Regions from separate parts of the Paraburkholderia sp. A1RI-2L genome, predicted to be linked through region 3. Evidence: predicted binding sites of a transcription regulator. Region 3 holds the regulator's gene; each other region holds the start of a gene.
What was found. Region 3 encodes LexA, which represses DNA repair genes until DNA is damaged. Its sites were predicted from a motif close to ACTGTATNNNNATACAGT; they were not measured.
Positions count from the first base shown of each region.

Region 1: PWP93_RS02845 (PA0069 family radical SAM protein) is a predicted target of LexA. The motif match lies at 7,500-7,517, and genes of this name have one in related genera.
Region 2: recA (recombinase RecA) is a predicted target of LexA. The motif match lies at 1,682-1,699, and genes of this name have one in related genera.

Region 1 covers NZ_JARBTA010000001.1:583,939-594,186, forward strand. Annotated here, with positions in the region: gene PWP93_RS02800 (lysophospholipase) at 1-582, opposite strand, end outside; gene PWP93_RS02805 (hypothetical protein) at 684-881, opposite strand; gene PWP93_RS02810 (methionine ABC transporter ATP-binding protein) at 880-1,914, shown strand; gene PWP93_RS02815 (methionine ABC transporter permease) at 1,904-2,557, shown strand; gene PWP93_RS02820 (MetQ/NlpA family ABC transporter substrate-binding protein) at 2,600-3,409, shown strand; gene PWP93_RS02825 (electron transfer flavoprotein subunit beta/FixA family protein) at 3,710-4,459, shown strand; gene PWP93_RS02830 (electron transfer flavoprotein subunit alpha/FixB family protein) at 4,474-5,409, shown strand; gene PWP93_RS02835 (D-amino acid dehydrogenase) at 5,487-6,773, opposite strand; gene PWP93_RS02840 (Lrp/AsnC ligand binding domain-containing protein) at 6,952-7,440, shown strand; gene PWP93_RS02845 (PA0069 family radical SAM protein) at 7,553-8,698, shown strand; gene PWP93_RS02850 (NINE protein) at 8,729-9,199, opposite strand; gene PWP93_RS02855 (PQQ-dependent sugar dehydrogenase) at 9,388-10,248, opposite strand, start outside.
Region 2 covers NZ_JARBTA010000001.1:189,283-199,530, forward strand. Annotated here, with positions in the region: gene PWP93_RS00875 (sensor histidine kinase N-terminal domain-containing protein) at 1-724, opposite strand, end outside; gene PWP93_RS00880 (response regulator) at 737-1,501, opposite strand; gene recA (recombinase RecA) at 1,778-2,854, shown strand; gene recX (recombination regulator RecX) at 2,904-3,536, shown strand; gene PWP93_RS00895 (DUF2889 domain-containing protein) at 3,670-4,365, shown strand; gene sucC (ADP-forming succinate--CoA ligase subunit beta) at 4,416-5,582, shown strand; gene sucD (succinate--CoA ligase subunit alpha) at 5,677-6,558, shown strand; gene PWP93_RS00910 (TerC family protein) at 6,776-7,486, shown strand; gene PWP93_RS00915 (pilin) at 7,680-8,357, shown strand; gene PWP93_RS00920 (PglL family O-oligosaccharyltransferase) at 8,602-10,248, shown strand, end outside.
Region 3 covers NZ_JARBTA010000001.1:1,024,422-1,034,669, reverse strand. Annotated here, with positions in the region: gene PWP93_RS04930 (CysB family HTH-type transcriptional regulator) at 1-632, opposite strand, end outside; gene PWP93_RS04925 (sulfate/molybdate ABC transporter ATP-binding protein) at 728-1,783, opposite strand; gene cysW (sulfate ABC transporter permease subunit CysW) at 1,786-2,796, opposite strand; gene cysT (sulfate ABC transporter permease subunit CysT) at 2,793-3,701, opposite strand; gene PWP93_RS04910 (sulfate ABC transporter substrate-binding protein) at 3,849-4,892, opposite strand; gene lexA (transcriptional repressor LexA) at 5,206-5,856, shown strand; gene PWP93_RS04900 (hypothetical protein) at 5,911-6,297, shown strand; gene PWP93_RS04895 (DUF2939 domain-containing protein) at 6,372-7,088, shown strand; gene PWP93_RS04890 (universal stress protein) at 7,206-7,679, opposite strand; gene nodI (nodulation factor ABC transporter ATP-binding protein NodI) at 7,856-8,764, shown strand; gene PWP93_RS04880 (ABC transporter permease) at 8,775-9,611, shown strand; gene PWP93_RS04875 (hypothetical protein) at 9,633-10,055, opposite strand; gene PWP93_RS04870 (permease) at 10,209-10,248, opposite strand, start outside.

The DNA of each region.
Region 1 (10,248 bases), 440 kb from region 3:
CAGGGCTGCGTCGATCTTCATGGCGGGAAAGCCCGGCCAGACCGCGCTCATTACGCGGCTCGCCGCGATCATCCAGTTCGGCACATCGCGGCCAGGCGCGAGCGCGGCGCTCGAAAGCAGCAGGCCCGCGAACGCGACGTCCGTGCGTGGGGCGCGCTCGATCGCATAGAGCGCGGCAATCGCGCCGCCCATGCTGTGGCCCATCAGGAAGAGCGGCGTCTTGCGCGCGCGGCGTTGCTCGGCGGCGTGCTCGACTAGCGCCTGGGCATCGTCGAGATAATCGTCGAAGCGGGTGACCCATGCGCGGCTTCCGCCGGCGTGACCATGTCCCCGCAGATCGATCGCATAAACATCGATGCCCGCCGCGTTCAGGCGCGCCGCGAGCGGCGCGTAGCGGCCCGCATGCTCGGCGAGGCCGTGCACGAGCGCAATGGCCGCGCGGGGCTCGGCGCCTGGGGCGTACCAGGCATAGAGCGGCAACTCGGTGCCGTCGCGGGAGCGCAGCGTCGTGCGCTGCGGCGGGGCGCTGGCCGTCGATGCCGCTGCCGCGCATGCCGCGTCCCTGGGTTGGGTCGTCTCCATCGTAGCTGCTCTCCCGACTATTTATTGATGTCGTGCTGAACGGTCGGCAGAGAGTAGCACCCGTTTCCGGAGTTTCGGGACATCGACGCCGCAATCCCGCTCTAATGCCCCAAGGTTATTAAATTATCGGAAATGATTATTAATAGGAATTTGCCCGCCAGGGTAAAATGCCGGATCAATTCCAGTCCAGCAAGCGGCGGCTGTCTGCCGGCGCGACGCGTCTTGTGATCTTGTGCGATCGAAAGATCGCGGCACATGCAACGCGGCGCGCGGCACATCCGCCGTTTCGTTTTTTTCATGATCGAAATTCGAAACGTTTCCCAGCGCTTTGCCGGCCCACAAGGCTGGATCGAAGCGCTGCACAACGTCAATCTGACGGTTCCGCCGGGGGAAGTGTTCGGCATCATCGGGCGCAGCGGGGCGGGCAAGAGCACGCTCGTGCGCACCATCAATCTGCTCACGCGGCCCACCGAAGGCGACATCGTCGTCAATGGGCGCACGCTCACGTCGCTCTCCAGCGCCGACTTGCGCGAGGCGCGCCGCGAGATCGGCATGATCTTCCAGCATTTCAATCTGCTCTCGTCGCGCACCGTGTTCGACAACGTCGCGCTGCCGCTCGAGCTCGCGGGCATGAAGCGTCCGCAGATCGAGGAGGCGGTGCTGCCGCTGCTCGAACTCGTCGGCCTCTCCGCGCAGAAGGACCGCTATCCGTCGCAGATCAGCGGCGGCCAGAAGCAGCGCGTGGGCATTGCGCGCGCGCTCGCGAGCAGGCCCAGGGTGCTGCTCTCCGACGAAGCGACGTCCGCGCTCGATCCGGAGACCACGCGTGCGATTCTCGACTTGTTACGCAAGATTAATCGCGAGCTGAATCTGACAATCGTGATGATCACGCACCAGATGGAAGTGATCAAACAGGTCTGCGATCGCGTGGCCGTGCTCGACGCGGGCCGCGTCGTGGAAACCGGTCCCGTGATCGACGTGTTCTTGCAGCCGCGCCACGAAGTCACGCGCGCGCTGCTAGGTGACGTGATCGCGCAGGAGCTGCCGCCCGCGCTCAAGGCGCGCGTGGCCGAGCGTCTCGCGAAGGGCAGCGGGCACTTGCTGCGACTGGCCTTCACGGGCACGGGCGTCGATCAGCCGGTGCTCTCGGAGACGATCCGCCGCTTCGAGCTCGATTTCAACATCCTGCATGGCCAAATCGACGAGATCCAGGGCCAGGCGTTCGGCTCGCTCGCGGTGCTCGCGGGTGGCGATCCGGTGAAGGTTGCGCAGGCCATTGCCTGGCTGCGCGAGCAGGGCGTGGTGGTGGAGGAGTTGTCTCATGTGGACTGAAATGTTCGATATGTTCGTCCAGTCGTTTTGGGAGACGCTCATCATGGTGGGCATTTCCGGCGTGGTCGGCGCGGCCATCGGCCTGCCGCTCGGCGTGCTGCTTTATCTGACCGACCGCGAGGGCGTGTTGCAGAACCTCGCCGTCAATCGCGTGATGGGCGGCATCGTCAACGCCGTGCGCTCGACGCCGTTCATCATTCTGCTGGTTGCCGTGATTCCGTTCACGCGCGTCGTGGTGGGCTCGTCGATTGGCACTGCGGCCGCCATCGTTCCGCTCACGATCTCCGCCGCGCCGTTCATCGCGCGTCTCGTGGAAACCGCGCTGCGCGAAGTGGATCGCGGCCTTATCGAAGCCGCGCAGGCCATGGGTGCGAGCACGCGCCAGATCGTCTTCAAAGTGCTGCTGCCCGAATCGCTGCCGGGCGTGGTGGCCGGCTTGACCATCACGTTCATTTCGCTCGTCGGCTATTCGGCGATGGCGGGCGCAATCGGCGGCGGCGGCCTCGGCGACCTGGGCATCCGCTATGGCTATCAGCGCTTCGAGCCCGAAGTCATGCTGATCGTCGTCGTGATCCTGATCGTGTTCGTGCAGCTCGTGCAGTCGTTCGGCGACTGGCTCGTGCGGCGCTTGAGCCATAAATAAGCAGATCCTTCGAGAACTTCACACAGGACAAGGGGTGGGGGTATGCAACGTCGTTTCATGATCCGGCTGGCGGCTGCGCTTGGTGCGGCCTCGATCGCCGCGCCGCTGTTTGCGCCGCTCCCGGCGCACGCCGACGAGACCATCAAGGTGGGCGTGACGGGCGGCCCGCACGAGCAGGTGATGGAAGTGGTGAAGCAGGTCGCAGCGAAAAGCGGCCTCACCATCAAGATCGTCGAGTTCTCCGACTACGTGCAGCCTAACGCGGCGCTCGCGAGCGGCGACCTCGATGCGAACAGTTATCAGCACGAGCCGTATCTCGACGCGCAGGTGAAGGATCGCGGCTACAAGCTCATCAAGCTAACCGACACGGTCACGTTCCCGATGGGCATCTACTCGAAGAAGAACAAGACGCTCACCGAACTTAAGCCCGGTGCGCGCATTGCGGTCCCCAATGATCCGACCAATGGCGGCCGCGCGTTGCTGTTGCTGCAGAAGCAGGGCCTCATCAAGCTGCGCGCCGATGCTGGGTTGAAGGCCACGCCGCGTGATATCGTAGAAAATCCCCGGAAGCTGAAGATCGTCGAACTCGACGCCGCGCAGATTCCGCGCTCGCTCGACGACGTGGACGCCGCAGCGATCAACACGAACTTCGCAATGGAGGCGGGGCTCAAGCCGAAGCAGGACGCAATCGCGATCGAGGACCCGAAGGGGCCTTACGTGAACATCGTCGCGATCCGCGCGGTGGATCGCAACAAGCCGTGGGCCGCCAAGCTGGTGGCGGCGTACCACTCGCCGGAAGTCAAGCAGTACGTCGAGCAGAAGTTCGGCGGGGCGGTAATCGCCGCATGGTAAATGGGCCAGATAAAGCCTGCGTAGGCCTGCGTAGCAGGCCTGGTTTGCGCGGTGGGATAGTCGCCGCCAGGGTGTCGGGTCCGGTAGAGAATTCGGTCGGAGAAACCCGGGCTTGAGCCCGGGTTTTTTCCGACATAAAATCGCACGATCGTTCGCAATCCATGGCCATCGGACCTGAAAAAAGGTAAGCGGGGCTAGAAGCGGGTTGTGCGGGAAATGTGCTGGCGGGTGGGTGCGAGCGGGAACGCTATCGCTATAATGTCCGCCAGGTTGACGTATTCGTAACTTCGGAGCATGTGAATGAAAGTCCTTGTGCCAGTCAAGCGCGTAGTCGATTACAACGTCAAGGTTCGTGTGAAGTCGGATGGCACGGGCGTCGACATCGCCAACGTGAAGATGTCGATGAACCCGTTCGACGAAATCGCCGTGGAAGAAGCAGTTCGTCTGAAGGAAGCCGGTGTGGCGACGGAAGTCATCGCCGTGTCTGCTGGTGTCGCGCAAGCGCAGGAAACGCTGCGCACGGCGCTCGCGATCGGCGCGGACCGCGCGATCCTCATCGAATCGAATGAAGACCTGCAGCCGCTCGCAGTCGCGAAGCTGCTCAAGGCGCTCGTCGACAAGGAGCAGCCGCAACTCGTGATTCTCGGCAAGCAGGCGATCGACGACGATTCGAACCAGACCGGCCAGATGCTCGCCGCGCTGGCGAACCTGCCGCAAGCGACCTTCGCTTCGAAGATCACGGTCGCCGACGGCAAGGCCACGGTCGCGCGTGAAGTCGATGGCGGCGCGGAAACGCTGTCGCTGAAGCTGCCCGCCGTGGTCACGACGGATCTGCGCCTGAACGAGCCGCGCTACGTCACGCTGCCGAACATCATGAAGGCGAAGAAGAAGCCGCTGGAGACGGTCAAGCCCGAGGACCTCGGTGTGGACGTCACGCCGCGTCTGAAGACCCTGAAGGTTGCCGAGCCGCCCAAGCGTAGCGCGGGTGTGAAGGTGCCGGATGTGAAGACGCTGGTCGAGAAGCTGAAGACCGAAGCCAAGGTGCTGTGAGGAGCGAAAGAGAAATGACGAATCTGGTTATTGCCGAACACGACAACGCAGCCATCAAGGCTGCGACGCTGAACACCGTGGCTGCCGCACAGAAGATCGGCGGCGACGTGCACGTGCTGGTTGCGGGTCACAACGCGCAAGCTGCTGCTGACGCAGCCGCGAAGATCGCCGGCGTTTCGAAGGTGCTGCTGGCCGATGCGCCGCAACTCGAAGTGGGTCTTGCAGAGAACGTCGAAGCGACGGTCCTGAGCATCGCGAAGAACTACACGCACATCCTCGCGCCGGCAACGGCAGCGGGCAAGAACGTCACGCCGCGCATCGCCGCGAAGCTGGACGTCGCGCAGATCAGCGACATCACCGCAGTGGACTCGCCCGACACGTTCGAGCGTCCCATTTACGCGGGTAACGCGATCGCGACGGTTCAATCGGCTGATCCGGTCAAGGTGATCACGGTCCGCACGACGGCATTCGATGCGGTTGCAGCCGAAGGCGGCAGCGCAGCGGTGGAGAAGCTCGACGCGGCAGCAGACAGCGGCCTCTCGCAATTCGTTGGCCGCGAAGTCACGAAGCTCGACCGTCCGGAACTCACGAGCGCGAAAATCATCGTCTCGGGCGGCCGGGGTCTGGGCAGCGGCGAGAACTACACGAAGGTGCTGGAGCCGCTCGCGGACAAGCTGAACGCAGCGCTCGGCGCTTCGCGCGCGGCAGTGGACGCGGGCTACGTGCCGAACGATTACCAGGTCGGCCAGACCGGCAAGATCGTCGCACCGCAGTTGTACGTCGCGGTGGGCATCTCGGGCGCGATCCAGCACCTGGCGGGCATGAAGGACTCGAAGGTGATCGTCGCCATCAACAAGGACGAAGAAGCGCCGATCTTCAGCGTGGCCGATTACGGTCTCGTCGGCGATCTGTTCACGGTTGTGCCGGAACTCGTCAAAGAACTCGGCTAAGCGCTGCAACAAAAAGGGGCGCTTCGAGCGCCCCTTGGATTGCCGACAAAACCCAGGCCTTGCGCCTGGGTTTTTTATTACGCGTATGCTGGGCGATGCGCGCCGGCCGTCTCTCCGAGATAACGATAGACCGAGAGATCGTCGGCGCGGATCGCGGGCTGCTTGCCCGAGATGAGGTCGGCGAGCAACTGGCCCGATCCGCACGACATGGTCCAGCCGAGCGTGCCGTGCCCCGTGTTCAGGAACAGGTTCGAGAACGGCGTGCGGCCCACCACCGGCGTGCCGTCCGGCGTCATCGGGCGCAGGCCGGTCCAGAAGGTGGCCTGCGAGGTATCGCCGCCGCCCGGGAACAGATCGTTCACGCACATTTCGAGCGTCTCGCGGCGCGCTTGCTTGAGCGCCGTGTCGTAGCCCACGATTTCGGCCATGCCCCCCACGCGGATGCGGTCGTCGAAACGCGTGATTGCAATCTTGTAGGTCTCGTCGAGCACGGTGGAGACCGGCGCCGCGCCCGCGTTCACGATAGGCGCTGTGATCGAGTAGCCCTTGAGCGGGTAGACCGGAATCTTCACGAGGCCGGCCAGCATCTTTGTGGAGAACGAGCCGAGCGCGACCACGAATGAGTCCGCGCGCACGAGTTCGCCACCGCACTGCACGCCCGCGATGCGCTCGCCTTGCACCGCGAGGCCGTCGATCGGCGTGTTGTAGCGGAACTTGACACCCAGTTCCTCGGCCATTTTGGCGAGGCGCGTGGTGAAGAGCTGGCAGTCGCCGGTTTCGTCGCCGGGCAGGCGCAGGCCGCCGGTGAGCTTGTGCGAGACCGCAGCAAGCGCGGGCTCGGCACGGCCGAGCTCGGCGGACGTGAGCAGTTCGTACGGAACGTTCGCATCCTTCAGCACGGCGATGTCCTTTGCCGCGCCGTCGAACTGCTGCTGCGTGCGGAACACCTGCAGCGTGCCGCCGGTGCGGCCTTCGTACTGGATGCCGGTTTCGGCGCGCAGCGCCTGCAGGCAATCGCGGCTGTATTCGGCGAGGCGCACCATGCGGCCCTTGTTGAGTGCATAGCGCTCGGGCGTGCAGTTCTGCAGCATCTGCCACATCCACTGCAACTGGAATTTCGTGCCGTCGAGGCGGATGGCGAGCGGCGCGTGCTTCTCGAACATCCACTTGATCGCCTTGAGCGGCACGCCCGGCGCGGCCCACGGCGCGGCGTAGCCGGGCGAGATCTGGCCGGCGTTCGCAAAGCTCGTTTCGAGCGCGGGACCGGACTCGCGCTCGATCACCGTTACCTCATGGCCCGCGCGGGCAAGATACCAGGCGCTGGCGACCCCGACAACACCACTGCCCAACACGACGACTCGCATAGTCTGCTCCAGATAGATTTGTTGGGGCTACGCCGCGCTGCCGAGGGCTTGCCTCACCCGTCTCGGGGGATTCAGCGCCGAAGGCATGAAAAATCAGGAGTAGCCAGTAATATCGACTATGCTATTGTTCTACGGCTAGATTTTGTTATCGTATTTGTCGAATTTTCAGGAAAAACACATGAGAACGCAGCGTCAGCCGGTCCGCGCGCTGGACCGACTCGATCACCGCATCCTTAAGCTGCTCCAGGAGGACGGCCGCATGGCCATGAAGGACCTCGCGGAGCAGGTCGGGCTCTCCGTCACGCCGTGCATCGAACGGGTCAAGCGCATGGAGCGCGACGGCGTCATCACGGGCTACTACGCGCGCGTGAATCCGAACGTACTGGGCGCGGCGCTGCTGGTGTTCGTGGAGATCACGCTCGACCACAAGAGCGGCAACATGTTCGACCAGTTCCGCCGCGAGGTTAAGAAGATCCCGGAAGTGCTCGAATGCCACCTGGTTTCGGGCGACTTCGATTACCTGATCAAGGCGCGCATCGGCGAGATGGCCGACTACCGCAAGCTGCTCGGCGACATCCTTCTGCAACTGCCGGGTGCGGTGCAGTCGAAGAGCTATGTGGTGATGGAGGAAATCAAGGAAACTTTGACGATCGCGGTGGGCGAGTAGTCGCGCGAAGCCGCGCTCGAAAGCGCCCCGTTTTTTAGCGCTCGACAAGGCGTCTCGATACTGTATATTTATACAGTATCGAGACGCCTTGCTGCATTGTGCCGTGAAAGAACTGGACCCTGACCATCCCGCCGAGACCTGGTACCCTGTCGCGCCGCCTGCGCCGCGCAAGGGGCGTGGTGCCGTCACGAACCTGCAGGGGCGCTACGAGGTTGATCGGCGCGAAGTCTTTGACGACGGCTGGCAGCACGCGCAGCCGGATGAGAGCCCCCGCGATCTTGCCGCCGAAGAAGCCCCGGCATTGCGCACCGAGGTCTTCGAGGAGCGCGCGAAGAGCATCCTTACGCGCAACCAGTCGCCCGATATTCCGTTCAATGTCTCGCTCAATCCGTATCGCGGTTGCGAGCACGGTTGCATTTACTGCTTCGCGCGACCCACCCACAGCTATCTGGGGCTCTCGCCGGGACTCGATTTCGAGAGCCGCATTTACGCAAAGATCAATGCGCCCGAGTTGCTCGCGCGCGAAATCGCGAAGCCCGCTTATGAGCCGGAGCCCATCGCGCTGGGCGTGAACACCGATGCCTGGCAGCCGGTCGAGCGCGATATGCGCATTACGCGTCGCGTGATCGAGGTGCTGAGCGAGCGCCAGCATCCGTTCGCGGCCATCACGAAGTCCTCGCTGATCGAGCGCGATCTCGATCTGCTAGCGCCCATGGCGCAGCGCCAGCAATTCATGGCGGCCATCACGATCACCACGCTCGACGCCGAACTCGCGCGCACGCTGGAGCCGCGCGCGGCCACGCCGGCGCGGCGGCTGCGCACGATCCGCACGCTTGCGCAGGCGGGCATTCCGGTTGGGGTGAGCATCGCGCCCGTGATTCCGTTCGTTACCGAACCGGACATGGAGCGCGTGCTGGAAGCCTGCGCCGAGGCGGGTGCGAGCAGCGCGAGCTATATCGTGCTGCGTCTGCCGTGGGAGGTGGCGCCGCTCTTCGAAGGCTGGCTCGAAGCGCATTTTCCGCAACGCGCGGCGCGCGTGATGAGTCGCGTGCGCGACATGCGCGGCGGCAAGGACTACGACTCGGCGTTCTCGCAGCGCATGAAGGGCACCGGGCTTTGGGCCGACCTGCTCAAGCAGCGCTTTCACCAGGCCGTGAAGCGGCTCGGCTTGAACGAGCGGCGTTACGGCATTCTGGATATGTCGGCGTTCATGCGCGCGAAGACGGTGCGCGAGAAGCCGCAACTCGATCTGTTCTAGCGCCGCGCTGCAGTTGTCGGGCAGTCGTCGCTATTGAGAAATGGCCTTGGCCGCTTCGACCTGCGATTCGAAATACGTCTGGAAAGTCAGGGCCAGGCCCGTCATCAGCAAGAATGCACCGATCAGCAGCGAGAAGATCACCACGAAGATCACGGCCCAGCCCGAGCGGCTTGCGCGGCTGCCCGCGAAGGCCGCGTTGAACTGCGCGTCCCACCTGGCGTCCGGGCGCAGCCCGTAGACGATGGCGGCCAGAAATGCCGAGAGCACGGACACGGCGCCGATCACGGCGAGTGTCCAGCCGGGTATCGACTCACGCTGGGTTGCCACGAGCAGGAGCACGCCGGGAATGCCGAGCAGCGTGCCGGCGATATGCGCCCAGCCCCACACGTCGCGCCTTCCGTAGAGATAAAAGCGGTGCGCCCCCAGGCTGCCGAACAGGAAGGCGAGGGCGGCGGTAAGGGTCTTGGAGCGAAAGCGTGCGGGATTTTTTTGATTGGACATGGGCAGACGGATTGGATGACTGCGCGCTGATTGCGCGATGGCAGCTCAAGAACTGCGTGTGCAACAACGGCGCGGCCGCGGGCCGCCGGCCATTGTACGTGGCGCGCGCCTGCGTCAGCAGATGTTGCCGCTTATGCCGGGAAATGGCTGCAGGCATGCGGAAGGGCGCATGACGGCCGCATGTATGGCTAGGGCTTCGCGTAAGTCACGCGATAAATCGCGCCTGCATAGTCGTCGCTGATGAGCAGCGAACCGTCGGGCAGCGGCAGCACGTCCACGGGGCGGCCCCACACGGTTTTATCGGGATTGAGCCAGCCCTGCGCGAATACCTCCTGATGGGCGTTCGTGCCGTTGGCGTCCGCCGTCACGCGCACCACGCGATAGCCGACCTTGCTGCTGCGATTCCACGAACCGTGCTCGGCGATGAAGATGCTGTCACGATACCCGGCCGGGAACATCGTCCCTGTATAGAAGCGCATGCCGAGCGCCGCGACGTGCGCACCCAGCCCCATGACGGGTGGCGTGAAGCCACTGCACGGATGGCCCGCGCCGAATTCCGGGTCGGCGACGTTGCCGCCGTGGCAATACGGAAAGCCGAAATCGAGACCTGCGCGTGCAAGCCGGTTGAGCTTGTCGTCGGGAGTGTCGTCGCCCATCATGTCGCGGCCGTTGTCGGTGAACCATAGTTCGTGCGTCCGCGGATGCCACGCGAAGCCCACCGTATTGCGCACGCCGCGCGCGATGCTCTCATAGTGCGAGCCGTCCGGATTCATCCTGCCGATCATCGCGTAGTGGTCGCGCTGCGGGTCGCCCGCGGGCAGGCAGACGTTGCAGGGCGCGCCTTGAGGGACGTAGAGCTTGCCGTCCGGGCCGAAGGCGATGAACTTCCAGCCGTGGTGGCGCTCGGCGGGGAGCGCGTCGGTGACGACGGCGGGCTTGGGCGGATCGTCGAGATGCGTATCGATGGCGTCCAGCCTCACGATCTTCGAGACCGCCGAAACATAGAGCGCGCCGCCGTGCCAGGCGACGCCCACCGGCATCGTGAGCCC
Region 2 (10,248 bases), 840 kb from region 3:
CGGGGCGGCGCATGCGCATGTTCGATTCCAGCGCATGCAGCGGCGCGAGGCCGCGCGAGAGGCCGAACCAGACGAGCAGGATCGCGAGCGGCAGGATCACGAACTGCGGCAGGATCACGCCTTTAATGATGTCGTTGGCGAGCTGGCGGCGCTTGTCGAGCGTTTCGGCCACCTGCACGAGCACGGGCTGCGAGCCCGACAGATTCGCCAGTTCGACCGTCGTATAGGCCACGCGGATATCGATGCCATGCAGCATGTCGTCGCGGAATTCCACAAGGCCGGCGGGCGGGCGGTCGTCGTCGCGCGGCAGCGGCATCTCGCGGTCGCCGCCCACCAGTTCGCCGCGGCGGCCGAGCACCTGGTAGAACACGCTGTCGACGTTGTCGGCGCGCAGGAAGTCGCGCGTGGAGGCGGGCAGCGAGAGCTCCACCACGCCGTTGACCGGATGGATCTGGCGCGCGAGCACATAGGCGTCGGTTTCGAGCGCGCGGTCGAACGGGCCGTTGGCGATCGACTTGGCGACGAGATACGTGACCGCGATGCTCATCGGCCAGAGCAGCAGCAGCGGCGCGAGCATCCAGTCGAGAATTTCGCCGAACAGCGAGCGGGGGCGCGCGGCGGCGGCTTCGGCCTCGTCGGGCGGGGCGAACGGGTTGGCGTAGCGGGCGTCGCGCGCCTCGTCGTCGAGCGCGCCGGGCTGGGCGGCGGGAGCGGGCTCGGCCATCGTGGCGCCTGGCTATTTGTAGTGGTGGCTCGCCGGCATGGCGGGAGGCGCGGCGGCGCCTGCCGAGGGGCTCGCCGGGGTGCCTGCCGGGTTGCTCGCGTTTGCCGGATTCGCTTCCTTTTCGAGGCAATATCCGAGCCCACGCACGGTCACGATGCGCACGCCGCCCGTTTCGAGTTTTTTGCGCAGCCGGTGCACGTAGACCTCGATCGCGTTGTTGCTCACTTCCTCGCCCCATTCGCACAGATGGTCGACGAGCTGTTCCTTCGAGACGAGCCGCCCGAGCCGCTGCAGCAGCACTTCGAGCACGCCGAGTTCGCGCGCGGAGAGATCGAGCACCTGGTCGTTGATGCGCGCCACACGCCCGACCTGGTCGAACGCCAGCGCGCCATGGCGCACGACCGTGGGGCCACCGCCCGCGCCGCGCCGCGTGAGCGCACGCACGCGCGCTTCCAGTTCGTTGAGCGCAAACGGCTTGGCCATGTAGTCGTCGGCGCCGAGGTCGAGGCCTTTCACGCGTTCGTCCACGCTGTCGGCGGCGGTGAGGATCAGCACGGGGAGGTTGGAATTGCGCGCGCGCAAGCGGCGCAGCACTTCGAGGCCCGGCATTTTCGGCAGGCCCAGATCGAGGATCAGGAGGTCGAACGACTGCATCGACAAGGCCGTATCGGCATCCACGCCGTGACGCACGTGATCAACGGCATAGCCCGCCTGGCGGAGTGATCGGACGAGACCGTCCGCGAGTATGCTGTCGTCTTCGGCAATGAGAATTCGCATGTGCGCCAGCGTCGCCCTCATAGCGCTTTGATGCCCGTTTTGTGCGGCGCGGGGTGTGCAGCGCGCGCAGCGCTCCCGGCAGGGAGCGGGCCCGGGCAGCGTCGGGCGGCGGTCTCCGAAAATTCGCGGTTTCGGCGCGCGCGTTTGCCCAAAAGGGCCAAAAACGGGCTTGCCAAAACTACTGTTTTTTTATACAGTGTCTGCGTTCAGGCGCATGTGCGCAAAAGCACGCGCGCATCGTCACCAGACGCCGTTCATCATAGCAAAGGACGATTCATGGAAGATAGCAAGAAAGGCTCGGCTGGGCTGACTGCTGAAAAGAGCAAGGCACTGGCTGCCGCGCTCGCGCAGATCGAAAAGCAGTTCGGCAAAGGGTCGATCATGCGGCTCGGCGACGGCGAGGCGGTCGAAGACATTCAGGTGGTCTCCACCGGTTCGCTCGGCCTCGACATTGCGCTCGGCGTGGGCGGCTTGCCGCGCGGCCGGGTGGTCGAGATCTACGGTCCGGAATCGTCGGGCAAGACCACGCTCACGCTCCAGGTGATCGCCGAATTGCAGAAGCTCGGCGGCACGGCGGCGTTTATCGACGCGGAACACGCGCTCGACGTGCAGTACGCGTCCAAGCTCGGCGTGAACGTGCCGGAGCTGCTCATCTCGCAGCCGGACACGGGCGAGCAGGCGCTCGAAATCACCGACGCGCTGGTGCGCTCGGGCTCGATCGACATGATCGTGATCGACTCGGTTGCGGCGCTCGTGCCGAAGGCCGAAATCGAAGGCGAAATGGGCGACTCGCTGCCGGGGCTGCAGGCGCGCCTGATGTCGCAGGCGCTGCGCAAGCTCACCGGCACGATCAAGAAGACGAACTGCATGGTGATCTTCATTAACCAGATCCGCATGAAGATCGGCGTGATGTTCGGCAACCCGGAAACCACCACGGGCGGCAACGCGCTCAAGTTCTACTCGTCGGTGCGTCTGGATATTCGCCGTATCGGTTCGATCAAGAAGAACGACGAAGTGATCGGCAGCGAAACGCGTGTGAAGGTCGTCAAGAACAAGGTGTCGCCGCCGTTCCGCGAAGCCGTGTTCGACATCCTCTACGGCGAAGGCATCTCGCGCCAGGGCGAAATCATCGACCTCGGCGTGCAGGCCAAGATCGTGGACAAGGCAGGCGCGTGGTACAGCTATAACGGCGAACGCATCGGCCAAGGCAAGGACAATGCGCGCGAATTCCTGCGCGAGAATGCGGACATCGCTCGCGAGATCGAAAACCGCATTCGCGAGTCGCTTGGCGTGAGCACGATGCCGGACGGCGTCAACGACTCCGGCGAAGTCGAAGTCGCGGGCGAAGAATAAGTTCGGATCATCAGTCTCGAATGGGCACCAGAGAGTCAGCACGATCGTGATGCGCAAGGTTGGGTTCGCTTCGGTGCCGCATGAGACGGAAACGTCAGAGGCCCCGCCTTCGTCTTTGGGCGAAGGCGGGGCCTCGTCGCAAGCCGACCAATTCGAGCGCACCTCCACCTCGCGTACCTCACGCACCTCGCGAAACGCGCCCACGAACGAAGCGCCTGGCAGGCAGCGCCCCGAGCGTTCCCTCAAGGGCCGTGCGCTCGGCTATCTCTCGCGCCGCGAATACAGCCGCGCAGAGCTTTCGCGCAAGCTCATGCCTTTCACCGAAAACGCCGACGAGCTCGAAGCACTGCTCGACGCGCTCGAACGCGAAGGCTGGCTATCCGACGCACGCTTTGCGGAAAGTGTCGTGTACCGCCGCGCCGCGCGCGTGGGAGCGGGGCGCATCGTCAGCGAGCTCAAGCGTCATGCCGTGGGCGACGCGCTCATTGAAGAAGTCAACGCTCAACTGCGCGAAACGGAACTCGCCCGGGCCCGTGCCGTCTGGCAAAAGAAGTACGGCCAGTTACCCGAGACGCCCGCCGAGCGCGCGCGTCAGGCGCGTTTTCTGGCCGCGCGAGGCTTTTCGATGTCGATAATCGGCAAGATTTTGAAGGGCATCGAAGACAGCTTCGAGGGCGACTGACCAAAAATTGATCCGGTCGACTCAAAAAACAGCTGCGGCCTGGCACTGCCGGGCGCTGTGGGTTCGCCGCTGTCTCAAATACTCGGTATGCTAAAATTGAGAGGTTTTCCTGTCCGGTCTTACCTCTACTAGCATGCCGCTTTCTTCGCCAGCGCCTCGCCAGTTGCGTCATCAGCGCGCTATCCGGGCGGTCGCCTATGAGCGCGAAGACGGCCTGTGGGACATCGACGCGTGCCTGACCGATCATAAGCCACGCGACGTGCCGCTCGCCGCCGGTGTGCGGCCCAACGGTTCGCCAATCCATGAACTCTGGCTCCGCATCACGATCGATCGCAAGCTCAACGTCGTCGACGCCGAAGCGTCGTCCGACTGGGTGCCGTACGACGGTCAGTGCCAGAACGCTCATCCCGCCTATCGGGCCCTTATCGGGCTCAATCTCCTCAAGAACTTTCGCCGCGAAGCCGGCCGGTTGCTCGCCGGCACGGTTGGCTGCACGCACCTCACGGAAATGCTGGGCGTGTTGCCGACAGTCGCGGTCCAGGCGTTTGCAGGAGAGGTGTGGGAAATCTCGCGCGGAACGCCCGGCGAAGCGTCCGGGCAGGAACCGAGCAAGACCGCCGACGGCGAAGCCGCCGGCGAAACGCCGCCTTTCCAGCTCGGCCGCTGCCATGCGCTGCGGTTCGACGGTGAGGCGGTGAGGCAGTTTTATCCGCGCTGGTATGGTCATGTGCCGCAATCAATAGAACGCGGCGCACAAGCCTCCAGCGTGCGCGACAACCCAACAGGCCTGAGCCAAGAGGGCAGGGCCGGCGTTCTCGCGCATGAATAACAACAGCGGAAACGAAGTTCACTCCAACTCTCAGACTGAAGGAATCACGCATGAAGATTCACGAGTACCAGGGTAAGGAAATCCTGCGGAAATTCGGAGTCGCGGTACCGCGCGGCAAGCCGGTGTTTTCGGTGGACGACGCGGTCAAGGCCGCTGAAGAGCTGGGCGGTCCGGTGTGGGTCGTCAAGGCGCAGATTCACGCAGGTGGCCGCGGCAAGGGCGGTGGCGTGAAGGTGGCGAAGTCGCTGGAACAGGTTCGCGAATACGCGAGCCAGATTCTCGGCATGCAGCTCGTCACGCACCAGACCGGTCCGGAAGGCCAGCGCGTCAACCGTCTGCTGATCGAAGAAGGCGCCGACATCAAGCAGGAACTGTATGTCAGCCTCGTCGTTGACCGCGTGTCGCAAAAGATCGTTCTGATGGGTTCGAGCGAAGGCGGCATGGACATCGAAGAAGTTGCCGAAAAGCATCCGGAACTGATTCACAAGGTCATCGTCGAGCCGTCGACGGGTCTGCTCGACGCTCAGGCCGACGACCTCGCCGCGAAGATCGGCGTGCCGGCTGCCTCGATTCCGCAAGCGCGCGCGATCCTGCAAGGCCTGTACAAGGCATTCTGGGAGACCGACGCGTCGCTGGCCGAAATCAACCCGCTCAACGTCACGGGCGACGGCAAGGTCATCGCACTCGACGCGAAGTTCAACTTCGACTCGAACGCGCTGTTCCGCCACCCGGAAATCGTTGCTTACCGCGACCTGGACGAAGAAGATCCGGCTGAAATCGAAGCCTCGAAGTTCGACCTCGCGTACATCTCGCTCGACGGCAACATCGGCTGTCTCGTGAACGGCGCAGGCCTTGCGATGGCCACGATGGACACGATCAAGCTGTTCGGCGGCGAGCCGGCGAACTTCCTCGACGTTGGCGGCGGCGCCACGACCGAGAAGGTCACCGAAGCGTTCAAGCTCATGCTCAAGAACCCGGGCCTGAAGGCGATCCTCGTGAACATCTTCGGCGGCATCATGCGCTGCGACGTGATCGCGGAAGGCGTGATCGCCGGTTCGAAGGCCGTGAATCTGAATGTGCCGCTCGTCGTGCGCATGAAGGGCACGAACGAGGACCTCGGCAAGAAGATGCTGGCCGAATCGGGCCTGCCGATCATCTCGGCGGACAGCATGGAAGAGGCTGCGCAGAAGGTCGTCGCGGCTACCGAAGGCAAGTAATTTTCAGCGGATACGAATGGCATCGTGCCGGCGCGAAGGCTCGGGTCCGCCCGGCTGACGCGACGCGCGACGCCAAACGAACAGAGGTCAATACATGTCGATTCTGATCAACAAAGACACCAAGGTCATCACGCAGGGCATCACCGGCAAGACCGGTCAGTTCCACACGCGCGCCTGCCGTGAATATGCCAACGGCCGCGAAGCGTTCGTCGCGGGCGTGAACCCGAAGAAGGCCGGCGAGGACTTCGAAGGCATTCCTATTTACGCGAACGTGCGTGAAGCCAAGGAAGCCACTGGCGCGACCGTTTCGGTCATCTACGTGCCGCCCGCAGGCGCCGCCGCCGCGATCTGGGAAGCCGTCGAGGCCGACCTCGATCTCGCGATCTGCATCACGGAAGGCATCCCTGTCCGCGACATGATCGAAGTCAAGGATCGTATGCGCCGCGAAGGCCGCAAGACGCTGCTCCTCGGCCCGAACTGCCCCGGCACGATCACGCCGGACGAGCTGAAGATCGGCATCATGCCGGGTCACATCCACAAGAAGGGCCGCATCGGCGTCGTGTCGCGTTCGGGCACGCTCACGTATGAAGCGGTGGGCCAACTGACGGCGCTCGGCCTCGGCCAGTCGTCGGCAGTGGGTATCGGCGGCGATCCGATCAACGGTCTGAAGCACATCGACGTCATGAAGATGTTCAACGACGACCCGGATACGGACGCCGTGATCATGATCGGCGAGATCGGCGGTCCGGACGAAGCCAACGCCGCTTACTGGATCAAGGACAACATGAAGAAGCCGGTGGTCGGCTTCATCGCAGGCGTCACGGCGCCTCCGGGCAAGCGCATGGGCCACGCCGGCGCGCTGATCTCGGGCGGTGCGGACACGGCCGACGCGAAGCTGGAAATCATGGACGGCTGCGGCATCAAGGTGACGCGCAACCCGTCGGAAATGGGTCGTCTGCTGAAGTCGATTCTGTAATTTCGGCGCGATAAATTTCAAAACTGGCTGCGCGCCCGCGCACGATGTGATGCGCGGGTGGCCAGCGTTTTTTGATATGCTTGCGGAACCCTTTCAAGAGGTTTCCGGACAGAAGCGAGGGAGTCAGTCATGGCTGCCTCGCTTTTTTACTTGTGCGGCTACTTTTTTTACGGCGGCCGCGCCTTGTTGCTGCATTCACGATTCTCTTGTCGCTTTCATGCTTGAGTTTTTCACGTCGCTCCACTGGGGCGCTGTTTTTCAGATCATCGTCATCGACATCCTGCTCGGTGGCGACAACGCCGTGGTGATCGCGCTCGCCTGCCGCGACTTGCCCGCACAACAGCGCCTGCGCGGCATCGTTTGGGGCACGGTCGGCGCGATCGTGCTGCGTGTCGTGCTGATCGCTTTTGCGGTCGTGCTGCTCAACGTGCCGTACCTGAAGTTCACGGGCGGCCTGCTGCTGCTGTGGATCGGGGTGCGGCTGCTTGCGCCTTCGCATCTCGAGCACGCCGACGTGAAGCCCTCCGACAAGCTGATCGGCGCGATCAAGACCATCATCGTCGCCGATGCGGTGATGAGCCTCGACAACGTCGTGGCTATCGCGGGCGCGGCCGAAGCCGCCGACCCGCGCCACCGCATCGCGCTCGTGATCTTTGGCCTGATGGTGAGCATTCCGCTGATCGTGTGGGGCAGCCAGCTCGTGCTCAGGCTGCTCGACCGCTATCCTGTGGTGGTGACGCTGGGCGCTGCGCTGCTCGGCTGGATCGCGGGCGGGCTGATCATCAACGATCCGGCCGGCGACCGCTGGCCGCTGCTCGATACGCCCGCGGCCGAATATGGCATGAGTGCGGGGTGCGCGATTCTGGTGGTGGTGGTCGGGCATCTGCTCAAGCGCCGCAACGAGCGGCGCGCGCAGGGCTCGCATTGAGTGCGGCGCTGGCGTTCTTCTGGTCGTTCTGAGCGGGCCGTCGCGTGGACGCTGCGCCTCGCACACAAGCCGATGCTCCGACAGCGTCAGGCCTAAGCCATCCGGCCGACTGCTGCGCCAACGGGGGCGCCGATACGATCGAAGCGCCTGTTCACTGTTTCGTGAGCAGGCGTTTCTCGTTTCAGGAGCCCTGATGATGACCGTATCCCCATCCCTTTCCAGCCCGAGCGCGTCTCGCTTCGCCGGGCCCTGTGCCGCGTCGGCCGCGGCCCCACCGTTTGCGAGCCATGCCACGCATGCCGCGGCTTCGCTCGTGCGGTCCTGTCGCGCGTTCGTGCGTCTCGCGAAGCGCTGGTCAGCGCCCGGTTTCACGCTCATCGAACTGATGATCGTGCTCGCCATCGTTGGTGTGATCGCCGCGTATGCCATTCCTGCGTATCAGGACTATCTTGCGCGCAGCCGGGTGGGCGAGGGCCTCTCGCTGGCTTCCGCAGCGCGGCTTGCAGTGGCGGAGAACGCGGCAAGCGGCAATGCGTTCGGCGCAGGCTACACGGTGCCGCCGGCCACGCGCAACGTAGACTCCGTGAAGGTGGACGACACGACCGGGCAGATCACCGTGGTGTTCACCAAGCGCATTGCGCCCGATGGCAGCAACACGATCGTGCTCGTGCCGTCGGTGCCCGACAACGCGGACTCGCCCACCGCGCGCGTGGCGCTCACGCAAGGCAGCGTGCAGGGCGGCACGCTCACGTGGGAATGCTTCGCGGGCGGCAAGTCGGCCTCGTCGCTCGGCGCACCTGGCTTGGGTCCGGTGCCTGTCGAGGCGGCTACGCTGCCCGCCAACCTCGCGCCGCCGGAGTGCCGGGCTTGAGAGCGTGAGGGTCTTGTGAAGCACGCGTGAGAGGCGGCAATTCGCGCGCCGGCCGTCGTGAGAGCGTCCGGCGCGCGATGTCTGGCGCATGCGCCGCCATGCTGCACCCATCTGGAGCCGGGGCCTGATGCGCGGCGTACGGATCGAAGGCATGGCAGGTGCGGGCGGATTTCATTCGTCTGCCTTCCGCACAGGGAGGGAAAAGTTTTGTATAGTGCGCCGGTTGCCGACGCCCCCCATTCCCATGCCTTCTCCTTTTGCGCGTTACCTTACGTTCGTCCTGCTGGCCGTTGCATTGATCCTGCCGTATGCGGTCGTCGTCCACACGTATCCCATCCCGACGTTCTATTCCGAATTCACCGCGCTCGCGCTGTATCTGATGGTCGGCGCCGGGGTCTGGCTGCTGGTGCGCTCCGCGCGGCCGGCGCGCGACTTCGCTTCGCCCGCGGTCGCGCTCGTGCCGCTCGCCTTCGGTGTGCTGCTCATCGTGCAGACCCTCGCGCTGCCCGTCGAGCAACCGTCGATGAACTGGCTGGGCGCGGGCTATCTGCTGGCCGCCTTCATGGCCGTCCACGCGGGCTATGGCATCACGCGCGTGAACCTCACGCGCACGGCGATGGTGTGGGGCGCCTGGGCGCTCATGATCGGCGGCCTGTTCGCGGTGTTCTGCCAGGTCATTCAACTGCTGCATCTCGAGGCGAAGGTCACGCCGCTCGTGGTCGCCTACAACGTGCGCTTCGACCGGCGGCCGTTCGGCAACATGGCGCAAGCCAATCACCTCGCGACCTACATCGCGTTCGCGACGGCAGCGGCGCTGTACCTCGTGCAGACGCGTCGTCTGAACGTCCTGTTGTGGGTCGTGCTTTCGGTCATCTACTCGGGCGGTCTCGCGCTTACCGTGTCGCGCGGCCCGTGGCTGCAGATGGCCGTAATTGTCGTTGCGGGACTCTGGATGGCGCTGTCCGCGACGCGCGGCGTGCGTGCCGGAGACGAGGCGGGCAGCACCACCGGTGCGTTCGCGCGTGTCGGCAGCGCGCGTGCCTGGGTCGTGCCCATCGTGCTTTTTGTGATTTTCTTCGCCGTGAACGGGCTCGTGCGCTGGGCCAACGTCCACTACGAGTTGTTGCTCGACCAGTCGGCGGCCGATCGCTTCAAGGATGCCGGCCAGATCGCGCCGCGCATCGCACTGTGGCGCTACGGCTGGACGATGTTCAAGACGCATCCGCTGCTGGGCGTGGGTTGGGGAGACTTCCCGATCCATCAGTTCGAACTCGCGCGCACGCTGGGCGGCGTCGAGATCGCCAACAACTCGCACGACATCTTCATCGACTTGCTCGCCAAGACGGGTGTGCTGGGCTGCGCGATCGTCGTGATCGGGCTCGTCGCCTGGTTCGTGCGCGCGCTGCGCGCGCCGCATACGGCAGAGCGCATTTTCGGTTTTGCGCTGATTGGCGCGCTGGTCATGCATGCGCTCGTCGAGTATCCGCAGCAGTACATGTTCTTCCTGCTGCCCGCGATGTTCGTGTTCGGCCTGCTCGAGACGAAGCCGCTGCGCTTCGTTCCGCCGAGCCTCACGCGCGCCGTTTATGCGGTGCTCGTGTTCGGCGGCATCGTTTCGCTGTGGCCGGTGCTGCACGACTACAACCGAGCGGAGGTGCTGTACTACGGTTCCCATCCCGCCGAGGAGTATGCGGCGCAGCCGTCGTTCCTGTTCCGCGCCTGGGGCAATTACGGCATGGCGACGCTCATGTCGATCGACGCCCGGGATCTCGCGAGCAAGCTCGCCGCGCACGAGCGCGCGATTGCGCTGCTGCCGGGCGAGACCGTGCTGCGCCGCTATGCGGCACTGCAGGCGCTCGATGGGAATCAGGACGGCGCGTTCGACACGGTC
Region 3 (10,248 bases):
AACGCCTGATCGATATGGGAGCGGCCCGTGAAGTCCTGGTCGTAGGTGATGATCGGGAACTCGGCGATCTCCTCGAGCGTGAGGTTCTCGCGGCCCACGAGCGGATGCGTCTTCGGCACGACCACCACGTGATGCCACGAATAGCAAGGAAACGTCACGATATCGGGGAAGCGGTCGAGCGCCTCGGTCGAGATGCCGATATCGGCCTCGCCGTTGATGATCATCTGCGCAATCTGCTGCGGATTGCCCTGGCGCATCGCGAGATGCACCTTCGGAAACACTTCGCGGAACTGGTGCACGACCTTGGGCAGCGCGTAGCGCGCCTGCGTGTGCGTCGTGGCCACGACGAGATGGCCGCTGTCCTGATCGGCAAACTGGCGCGCCACGCGGCGCAGGTTCTCGGCGTCGAGCAGCATGCGCTCGATCAACTGGTGCACGGCCTTGCCCGGCTCGGTGAGGCCCGTGAGGCGCTTGCCGCGGCGAATGAAGATATCGACGCCGAGTTCGTCCTCCAGATCCTTGATCTGCTTCGAGACGCCCGACTGCGACGTATAGAGCACGTTCGCCACTTCGGTCAGGTTCATGTTCTGCCGGACGGCTTCACGCACGAAACGCAACTGCTGAAAATTCATGTTCTTCTCTCCTGAACCGCCAACCGCGCTTTCGTCGATTAATGTGTCGACTAATTCGGCGATCAATCGGTCAATTATTCGTTATGCGCCGTCCATCAGGCGGGAAACACGCGCAGCCCGCGCGGCACCGCTGTCACGCCGTCGCCGGGCGCGAGACTCAGCGCGCGCCAGGTTTCGCGATCGAGCTGCGCCTCGAGCACGCCGCCCGCACGGCTTTCGAGTTCCACGCGCACCGCGCCGCCGAGCGTCACCACACGGCGCACGTCCACGACGAGGCCGTCGCGATGTGCGTCGGCATCGCGATGCAGCACGAAATCGTGCGGCCTCACGTAGGCGAGCGCCGGACCTTCGAAGCCGGCCTGCACCGCGATCGGCTGCGCCGCGCCGTCGGCCACGAAGCCTTGCGCACCGACTCGCCCATGCAAGCGGTTCGCCGCGCCGAGGAACTCGTAGACGAACGCCGACTGCGGATGATCGTACACGTCCTGGGGGCTGCCGACCTGCTCCACATGCCCATGATTCATCACGACGATGCGGTCGGCCACTTCGAGCGCTTCCTCCTGGTCGTGCGTGACGAAGATCGTCGAGATGTGCAGGTCGTCGTGCAGGCGCCGCAGCCAGCTGCGCAACTCCTTGCGCACTTTCGCGTCGAGCGCGCCGAACGGCTCGTCGAGCAGCAGCACTTTCGGCTCCACGGCGAGCGCGCGGGCCAGCGCGATGCGCTGGCGCTGGCCGCCGGAAAGCTCGGACGGATAGCGCAGCGCGAGCCAGTCGAGTTGCACGAGCTTGAGCAGCTCATGCACTTTCTCGCGGATCTGCGCTTCGGAGGGACGCTCGTTGCGCGGCTTCACGCGCAGCCCGAACGCCACATTCTCGAACACGGTAATATGGCGGAACAGCGCGTAATGCTGGAACACGAAGCCCACCTGGCGCTCGCGTGCGCCAACCATCGCCACGTCCTGCCCCTGGAGCACGACCTGGCCTTCATCGGCATATTCGAGCCCGGCGATCACGCGCAGCAGCGTGGTCTTGCCGCATCCGGAAGGCCCGAGCAAGGCGACCAGCTCGCCCGCCGGAAAGTCGAGCGAAACATGGTCGAGCGCGGTGAAATCGCCGAAACGCTTGTGCAGATTACGAACGATGATGCCCATCTTTAGCCCTTTCCCTGTTCAAGCGTCCGGCGCAACGCGCGGGTGTGTTGTTGTGGGTGTTGTTGTGTATGTCGTTGGCCAATCACTGCGCCTTGAGGCGCGGCCGCACTGCGCGTTGCCGGCAGTCCCGCGAGCGCCGGCACGTCGCCGGTATCGCGCAGCTCCGCAGACATGTGGCGCTCCGCCAGCAGCTTGAGACCCAGCGTAACGAGCGCGAGCAACGCAAGCAGCGAAGCCACGGCGAACGCGGCCGCGAAGTTGTATTCGTTGTAGAGGATCTCCACGTGCAAGGGCATCGTGTCGGTCTGGCCGCGAATGTGTCCAGACACCACCGAAACCGCGCCGAATTCGCCCATCGCGCGCGCATTGCAGAGAATCACGCCGTACAGCAGACCCCAACGGATGTTCGGCAACGTCACGCGCCGGAACATCTGCCAGCCCGACGCGCCCAGCACGTGCGCGGCCTCTTCCTCGTCGGTGCCCTGAGCCTGCATCAGCGGAATCAGTTCGCGCGCGACGAACGGGAACGTCACGAAGATGGTCGCGAGCACGATGCCCGGCACCGCGAAGATGATCTGCACATTGTGGTCCTCAAGCCAGGGGCCGAGCCAGCCCTGCGCGCCGAACAGCAGCACGTAAATGAGCCCTGAAATCACGGGTGAAACCGAAAACGGCAGGTCGATCAGCGTGGTGAGCAACGCCTTGCCGCGGAACTCGAACTTGGCGATGGTCCACGATGCCGCGAGGCCGAACGCCAGATTGAGCGGCACGGCGATCGCGGCGGTGATCAGCGTGAGCTTGATCGCGGCGAGCGCATCCGGGTCGGCGAGCGATACGAAATAGAAGCCGATGCCCTTGCTCAACGCCTGCCAGAACACGGCCACGAGCGGCACGACCAGAAACAGCGCGAGAAACGCCAGCGCAATGCCGGTGAGGAGCCAGCGCACCCAGGGCGCTTCCGTTACGGAATTGGGACGTCCTGCATTGCGGACCCGCGTACTTGCTGCACTCATTGCGCCTCTCCTCCAACACCCGCGTGCATCGGGTTCGGCACACGCGAGCGCGACACGCCGCGCGACGCCCGGCGGCTCGTGCGCCGCTGCAAATACCATTGCAACGTGTTGATGAGCAGCAGCATGACGAACGACACGCACAGCATCACCACAGCCAGCGCCGTCGCGCCCGCATAGTCGTATTGCTCGAGCTTCGTGATGATGAGCAGCGACGTGATTTCCGACTTCATCGGCACATTGCCCGCGATGAAGATGACCGAACCGTACTCGCCCAGCGCGCGCGCGAATGCGAGCGCAAAACCCGTAAGCAGCGCAGGCAATGCCGCCGGCAACACCACGCGGCGAAACGTGAGCCAGCGCGACGCGCCCAGGCAGGCGGCGGCCTCTTCCTGCTCGCGCTCGAACTCCTCGAGCACGGGCTGCACGGTGCGCACGACAAACGGCAGGCCAATGAACGTGAGCGCCACAAGCACGCCGAGCGGCGTAAACGCGATCTTGAGGCCGAGCGGCTGCAGGAACTGGCCGATCCAGCCGTTGCCCGCATACACGGCGGCAAGCGAGATCCCCGCCACGGAAGTCGGCAGTGCGAACGGCAGATCGACGAGCGCATCGATCACGCGCTTGAACGAGAACGTGTAGCGCACCAGCACCCAGGCGAGCAAGAACCCGAACACCGCATTGATGAGCGCTCCGCCAAGCGCGGAGAAAAATGTGAGGCGGTACGACGCGAGCACGCGCGGCGACGCCACCGCGCGCACGAGCTGCGCCCAATCGAGCGTCGCGGTCTTGAGGAACGTGGCCGCAAGCGGAATGAGCACCACGAGGCTCAGATACGCCACCGTGATGCCGAGCGTCACGCCGAATCCCGGCAGCGCGCCTGGCTTCTGTAATCGAAACGTCGTCATGCTCTATCTCTTCACATGGGTTGCGCGGAGCGCCTCCCGTCATGCGATACATGCGGGGCGCCGCGGCTAAAGACGCGCCTCGTCGGGCGCGCCTTGTTTTTGGCGTTGCTTGCTACTGCGTATTGCCGTAGGCTTACTACGGCCGGCTTATTGCGGCTGATAAATCGAATCGAACACGCCGCCATCGGCGAAATGCGTCTTCTGCGCCTTGGCCCAGCCGCCGAACGCCTCGTCGACCGTGTAAAGCTTGAGCTTCGGGAACTTCGCCATGAGCGCCGCCGGCACCTTGTCCGAGCGCGGACGATAGAAGTTCTTCGCGGCAATCTCCTGCCCCTTCTCGCCATAGAGGAACTCGAGATACGCCTGCGCCACCTTGCGCGTGCCGTGCTTGTCCACGACCTTGTCGACCACCGCAACCGGCGGCTCCGCGAGAATGCTGGCCGACGGCACCACGATCTCGAACTTGTCCGGCCCGAACTCCTTGAGCGAGAGGAATGCTTCGTTTTCCCAGGCGATCAGCACGTCGCCGATATCGCGCTGCACGAAGCTCGTGGTCGCGCCGCGCGCGCCCGAGTCGAGCACGCCTGCGTTCTTGTAGAGCTTCGTGACGAAGGCCTTCGCCTTCTGGTCGTTGCCGCCCGGCTGGTGCGCCGCATAGGCCCACGCCGCGAGGTAATTCCAGCGCGCGCCGCCCGAGGTCTTCGGATTGGGCGTGACGATCGAGACGCCGGGCTTCACGAGGTCGTCCCAGTCCTTGATGCGCTTCGGATTGCCCTTGCGCACGAGAAACACGACGGTCGAGGTGTATGGCGAGGCGTTGTCGGGCAGACGCATTTGCCAGTCCTTCGCGATCAGCCCTTTATTGGCGAGTGCGTCGATGTCCCAGGCGAGCGCGAGCGTCACGACGTCGGCCTGCAGTCCGTCTAGCACCGAGCGCGCCTGAGCGCCGGAACCGCCGTGCGACTGCTTGATGGTGAGCGTCTCGCCGCCTTTCGCCTTCCACTCCTTGATAAAGGCTTCGTTGATGTCCTGATACAGCTCGCGCGTGGGATCGTAGGAGACGTTGAGCAGCGCCGTGTCCGCATGCGCCGCCGGCGCGAAGACCGCCATGCCGACGAGCGGCGCCACGCCGATCAGCAGTTTCGCCGCCAGCGTCCTGAACCATGCGTGCCCCGTAATGCCTTGTTTCATCCACTTTTTCTCCGTGTCGTCGTGCGCATTCGTGCACTTTCGTGCGTTCTCGCGTGCCCTGCAGCAATCGATGGAGGCCAGTCTAGCGATCGGCTTACATTATTAAAAATGATGTTTTCTCATTTTTTAATACGTAAAAGTGGTAAGGACGGAGGAATTGGGCGCTTGCGCCTGTTTTCGCCGGTGGTTGCGTCCGTCGGGGAAGGGAAAGCGCCGTCGCGACGCCGTGCGGATGACAAAGTTCAAGTAACACTTGAAAAGCGGCGAGTACTGTATAAAAATACAGTCACCTGTTCAAACATACAGTAGCGCCATGACCAAACTCACCGCACGACAGCAGCAGGTTTTCGATCTGATCCGCCGCGCGATCGAGCGCACCGGCTTTCCGCCCACGCGCGCGGAAATCGCCGCCGAACTGGGCTTCAGCTCGGCGAACTCGGCGGAGGAACATCTGCGCGCGCTGGCGCGCAAGGGCGTGATCGAGCTGGCTGCAGGCGCTTCGCGCGGCATCCGCCTCGTGCCCGGTCCGGGCGATCTGCCGCATCAATTCACGCTGCCGCACGCGGGCCTCATGCAGCTCTCGCTGCCGCTCGTGGGCCGCGTCGCGGCGGGTAGTCCGATCCTCGCGCAAGAGCACATTTCGCAGAACTACACCTGCGACCCCGCGCTCTTTTCGAGCCGGCCCGACTACCTGCTCAAGGTGCGCGGGCTGTCCATGCGCGACGCGGGCATCCTCGACGGCGACCTGCTCGCCGTGCAAAAAAAGAGCGAAGCGAAGGATGGCCAGATCATCGTGGCGCGTCTTGGCGACGACGTCACCGTGAAGCGCCTGAAGCGGCAGCGCAACGGCATCGAGCTGATCGCGGAGAACCCTGACTACGAGAATATTTTCGTCGCGGCCGGCAGCGCGGATTTCGCGCTCGAAGGCATTGCCGTTGGTCTGATCCGTCCAACCGAATTCTGATAATTCCGCCTGCGCATTTTCTGCGCATCTTCTGCGCATTTTCCGGAGAGAGTCATGGAACGCCTTGCCCGCCTGTTGCCCTTCCGTCAATTCGGCCGTCTGCGCCATCTGCGCGGGATTGCCTCGTGCGCCATGCGCGAGGCGCGTGCTTCGGCGGCGGCCCTTGGCCGTCAATGCGGCTACCAGATCAATGGCTCGCTCTTCGACGACATCGAGCAAGAAGACGAAGCGCGCCCGCTGCCTTCCGCGCAGCCGGCCTTCGCACGCGTTTCGCTCAACAGCACGCTGAATGCGGAGCAGCCCGACCGCCGCGCACCGGTGCGCGTCTATCACGGCCAGTCGCGGCTCATCATGGTGGGCACGATGGAGGCGGTGTGCCGCGCCATCGACCGCTGTATCGCGGAGCAGCAGGCCGATGCGCCGGTCGCGCTGGCAAAGTAAGCAACAAAAGTGGGATCGTTTTTGATTGCGCGCGGTCAACACCCTGATTGAACACTGCAGGGTTGCACTAACCAATGACCGATACCCAAACGTATCCGCGCAAATCATCCAGCTGGAAGAAGCCCGTCGCAATCGCCGTCGCGGCGGTTGCAATCGTGGCGGCAGTGGGCTATGGCTATGCATCGCCATATATCGCGCTGAATAACCTCAAGGCAGCCGCCGACGCACGCGACGCAGCCGCACTAAGCGAGTACGTCGACTACCCGGCGCTGCGCGCGAGCTTGAAGCAGCAGGTTGGCGAGATGCTGCAACAACGCATGGAGGCCGCCCACGCCAGCAATCCGCTCATGCTGTTCGGCGCGATGATCGGCAATGCGCTGATCGGCCCACTGGTGGACGCGTATGCCACGCCAGAGGGCGTGGCCGCATTGCTCAGCGGCATGCCGCCGACCGGCAAGCCGGGAGAACAGCCCGCGCCTGTGCCGCCGGCTGAAGCGCCGTCGCCGCCACCATCGTCACAGGCAGGCCAAGCGACGCAGCCCGCACCCGGCAATCCTCCGGCTCAGGCGCAATCGCCGCAGCCGCAGCAAGCTCAGCCGCGAGCGCAAACCTCGGCGGGCTACCGCAGTCTGAACACGTTCGCCGTCACGTGGCAGCGCGGCGCAAACAGCGGCTATGGCGGCGATCGCTATGCCGCCATCCTGCAGCGTCATGGGCTGTTTTCGTGGAAGCTCGCCGCCGTGGAATTGAACGAGCCGAATACCGTCAACGACGCGAGCGCGTCGAACTGAGCAAGCCGTACCGAGATGAACCGCAAGAATTGCGGCGAGCCATCTACGTGGTAGTGGCTCCGCCGCTTTTCGCTGATTGACTGAACGCTGCAATCGCGCGGAAGCGATTGATAGCGGCTAGGCCGCCGCCTGCTGTTGCTGTTTTTCCTCGGCAGCCGAAGAGCAGGCCACGAGAATGCTGCACGTCACGCGGTCGAGCAGCGGCGTATTGCCCGCACCCATCCACCAGCGCGAAAGTCCGGTGCGGCAGCGATGCCCCACCACTACGAGATCGACGTGCAGCTCATTGGCGAGATTCGCAATCTCGTCGATCGGATGGCCGAACGCGAAGTGGCCCTGCGCACGCACGCCGCGTTCGGTCAGCCAGTCCACGCCTTCCTGCAGAATCTCGCGCGCCGTTTCTTCGAAGCGCCCACATGCCACGTCGGTGAGCAAGCCCGCACTTTGCGCGATCGTCGAGCGCATGTCGACCACCGAAAGCAGATGGGTCTCCGCATGCAGGTCCAGCGCCAGATCCGCGCCGCAACGCAGCGCCTTGCGGCCTTCGCGCGAGCCATCGTAACAAAGCAGAATTTTCTTGTAGCTCGCCATGATCGATTCTCCCTACCCGTCTGGAAACGCAGGTCACTATTACATGATGGTGCGCCGCAATTCGACACGCAAGGGCTGGAAAACGCCAGGTTTGCGTGCACATCGATGGTGCAACGGCATGGGGAGATGAACGCCCTATAATAGGCCGCCTTGCAACGTGCAACAGCCGCCCAACCATGCCCGCCATCGAATTCGAGCAGGTGATCAAGCACTACGGAGACAGGACCGTCGTGAACGGCCTGTCGTTCGACGTCCTCCCCGGCGAATGCTTCGGGCTCCTCGGCCCCAACGGCGCAGGCAAGACCACCACGTTGCGCATGCTGCTCGGCATCGTTTCGCCCGATGCCGGACGCATCAGCCTGTGCGGCGAACCGGTGCCCGCGCGGGCACGTCATGCGCGCGCGCGCGTGGGCGTCGTGCCGCAATTCGACAATCTCGATCCCGACTTCACAGTGCGCGAGAATTTGCTCGTGTTCGGCCGCTACTTCGGACTCTCGGCAAGCGAAACGCGCGCGCTCGTCGCGCCGCTGCTCGAATTCGCACGCCTCGAAAGCAAGGCCGATGCACGCGTGGGCGAGCTTTCCGGCGGCATGCGCCGCCGTCTCACGCTGGCGCGCGCGCTCGTCAACGACCCCGACGTGCTGGTGATGGACGAGCCCACCACGGGTCTCGATCCGCAGGCCCGCCACCTGATCTGGGAGCGGCTGCGCTCGCTGCTCGCGCGCGGCAAAACGATTCTCCTCACGACGCATTTCATGGAGGAGGCCGAACGGCTTTGCAATCGCGTCTGCGTCATCGAGGAGGGCCGCAAGATTGCCGAGGGCCCACCGAAGGCGCTGATCGAATCGGAAATCGGCTGCGACGTGATCGAGGTCTACGGGCCCGATCCGGTGGCGCTGCGCGACGAGCTCGCACCGCTCGCCAAGCGCACGGAAATCAGCGGCGAAACGCTCTTCTGCTATGTCGACGAAGCCGCGCCCGTGCATGCGCTTTTGCGCCATCGCTCGGATTTGCGCTACCTGCATCGGCCCGCGAATCTTGAAGATGTGTTCCTGCGGCTCACGGGCCGCGAGATGCAGGATTAACATCGCCATCATGCAGACACGCACGCAAACCCCGCCGCCCACGCGCCCCACCCAGTCGCCCATGCGCGAGCCGCGCGCGGCGCTGCCGTCGAACGCGACGCACTGGATCGCCGTATGGCGGCGCAACTATCTCGTCTGGCGCAAGCTGGCAATCGCCTCGATGTTCGGCAATCTCGCCGATCCGATGATCTATCTGTTCGGCCTCGGCTTCGGGCTCGGGCTGATGGTCGGCCACGTCGACGGCGTCTCGTACATCGCGTTTCTCGCGGCAGGCACGGTGTCGTCTTCGGTGATGATGTCGGCTAGCTTCGAGTCCATGTACTCGGGTTTCTCGCGCATGCACGTGCAGCGCACATGGGAAGCGATCATGCACACGCCGCTCTCGCTCGGCGACGTGGTGCTCGGCGAGGTTGTCTGGGCCGCCAGCAAGTCGGTGCTGTCGGGCGCGGCCATCATGATCGTGGCGGGCCTGCTCGGCTACGCGAGCTTTCCGTCGATGCTGCTCGCGCTGCCCGTGATCGCGCTCGCGGGCCTCGCATTCGCGAGCTGCGCGATGATCGTCACGGCGCTCGCGCCGTCCTACGACTTCTTCATGTTCTATCAAACGCTCGTGCTCACGCCGATGCTGCTGCTTTCCGGCGTGTTCTTTCCGCTCACGCAATTGCCCGCCGCCGCGCAGCACGTCACGCTGATGCTGCCGCTCGCGCACGCCGTCGAGTTGATTCGCCCGGCCATGCTCGGGCGCCCGATCGAGCATGCGGGACTGCATCTCGCCGTGCTCGTGCTCTACGTGGTGGTGCCCTTCGTCGTCGCCTCGATCCTGTTCCGGCGGCGCATGATGCGCTAACGCGCGCGGTTCGGAACAAGCTCAGTCGTCGTCGTCGCCCCAGGGGATGTCGACATCCGAAATGAAGGCGACGGTCGCGAACGGGCCGCCTTCCTGGCGGCCGATCTTGCCGTCGGCGCGATGCCACTCGACGCGGAACTGCGTGGACTGCGACTGGGCAAGCAGGCGAATCGTTCGGATCTCCTCCGGATCCGAGTCCTCGACGGGACCATCGAGCGAAATCAGCAACTGCTGCGGCCAGAGGCCGTCGGCGGGATCGTAAATGCGGTCGCCATCGGGGATCGACGTGTGCGCCTCAACGCCGATGGTCGCCGACGCCTCGACGATCATCTTGCCGAGCGCGCGCAAAACCGCCGTTGCACGAGCGGAGTTGGCCTGCCGGATGGCGAGGTCGCCCCGTGTCAGGGCCTGTTCGAGTTTCGGATTCGTTTTTTGCTTTGCCATGGCGGTTCCCGGGCGCGAGCCCTGTTCTGTGCGGATTGTGTGCAGATGGCCAGCCGGCTGGCCGGCAATCCGACGTTGATGCGTGTCTCTTATCTTAGGGCCTGTTCACGCCGTTGCGCACCAATACGTGCGAACAGGCCTTAATGAAGCGCGCTAAAACCCCAGCGCGACTGTTGCCAGCCCCGCCACCACG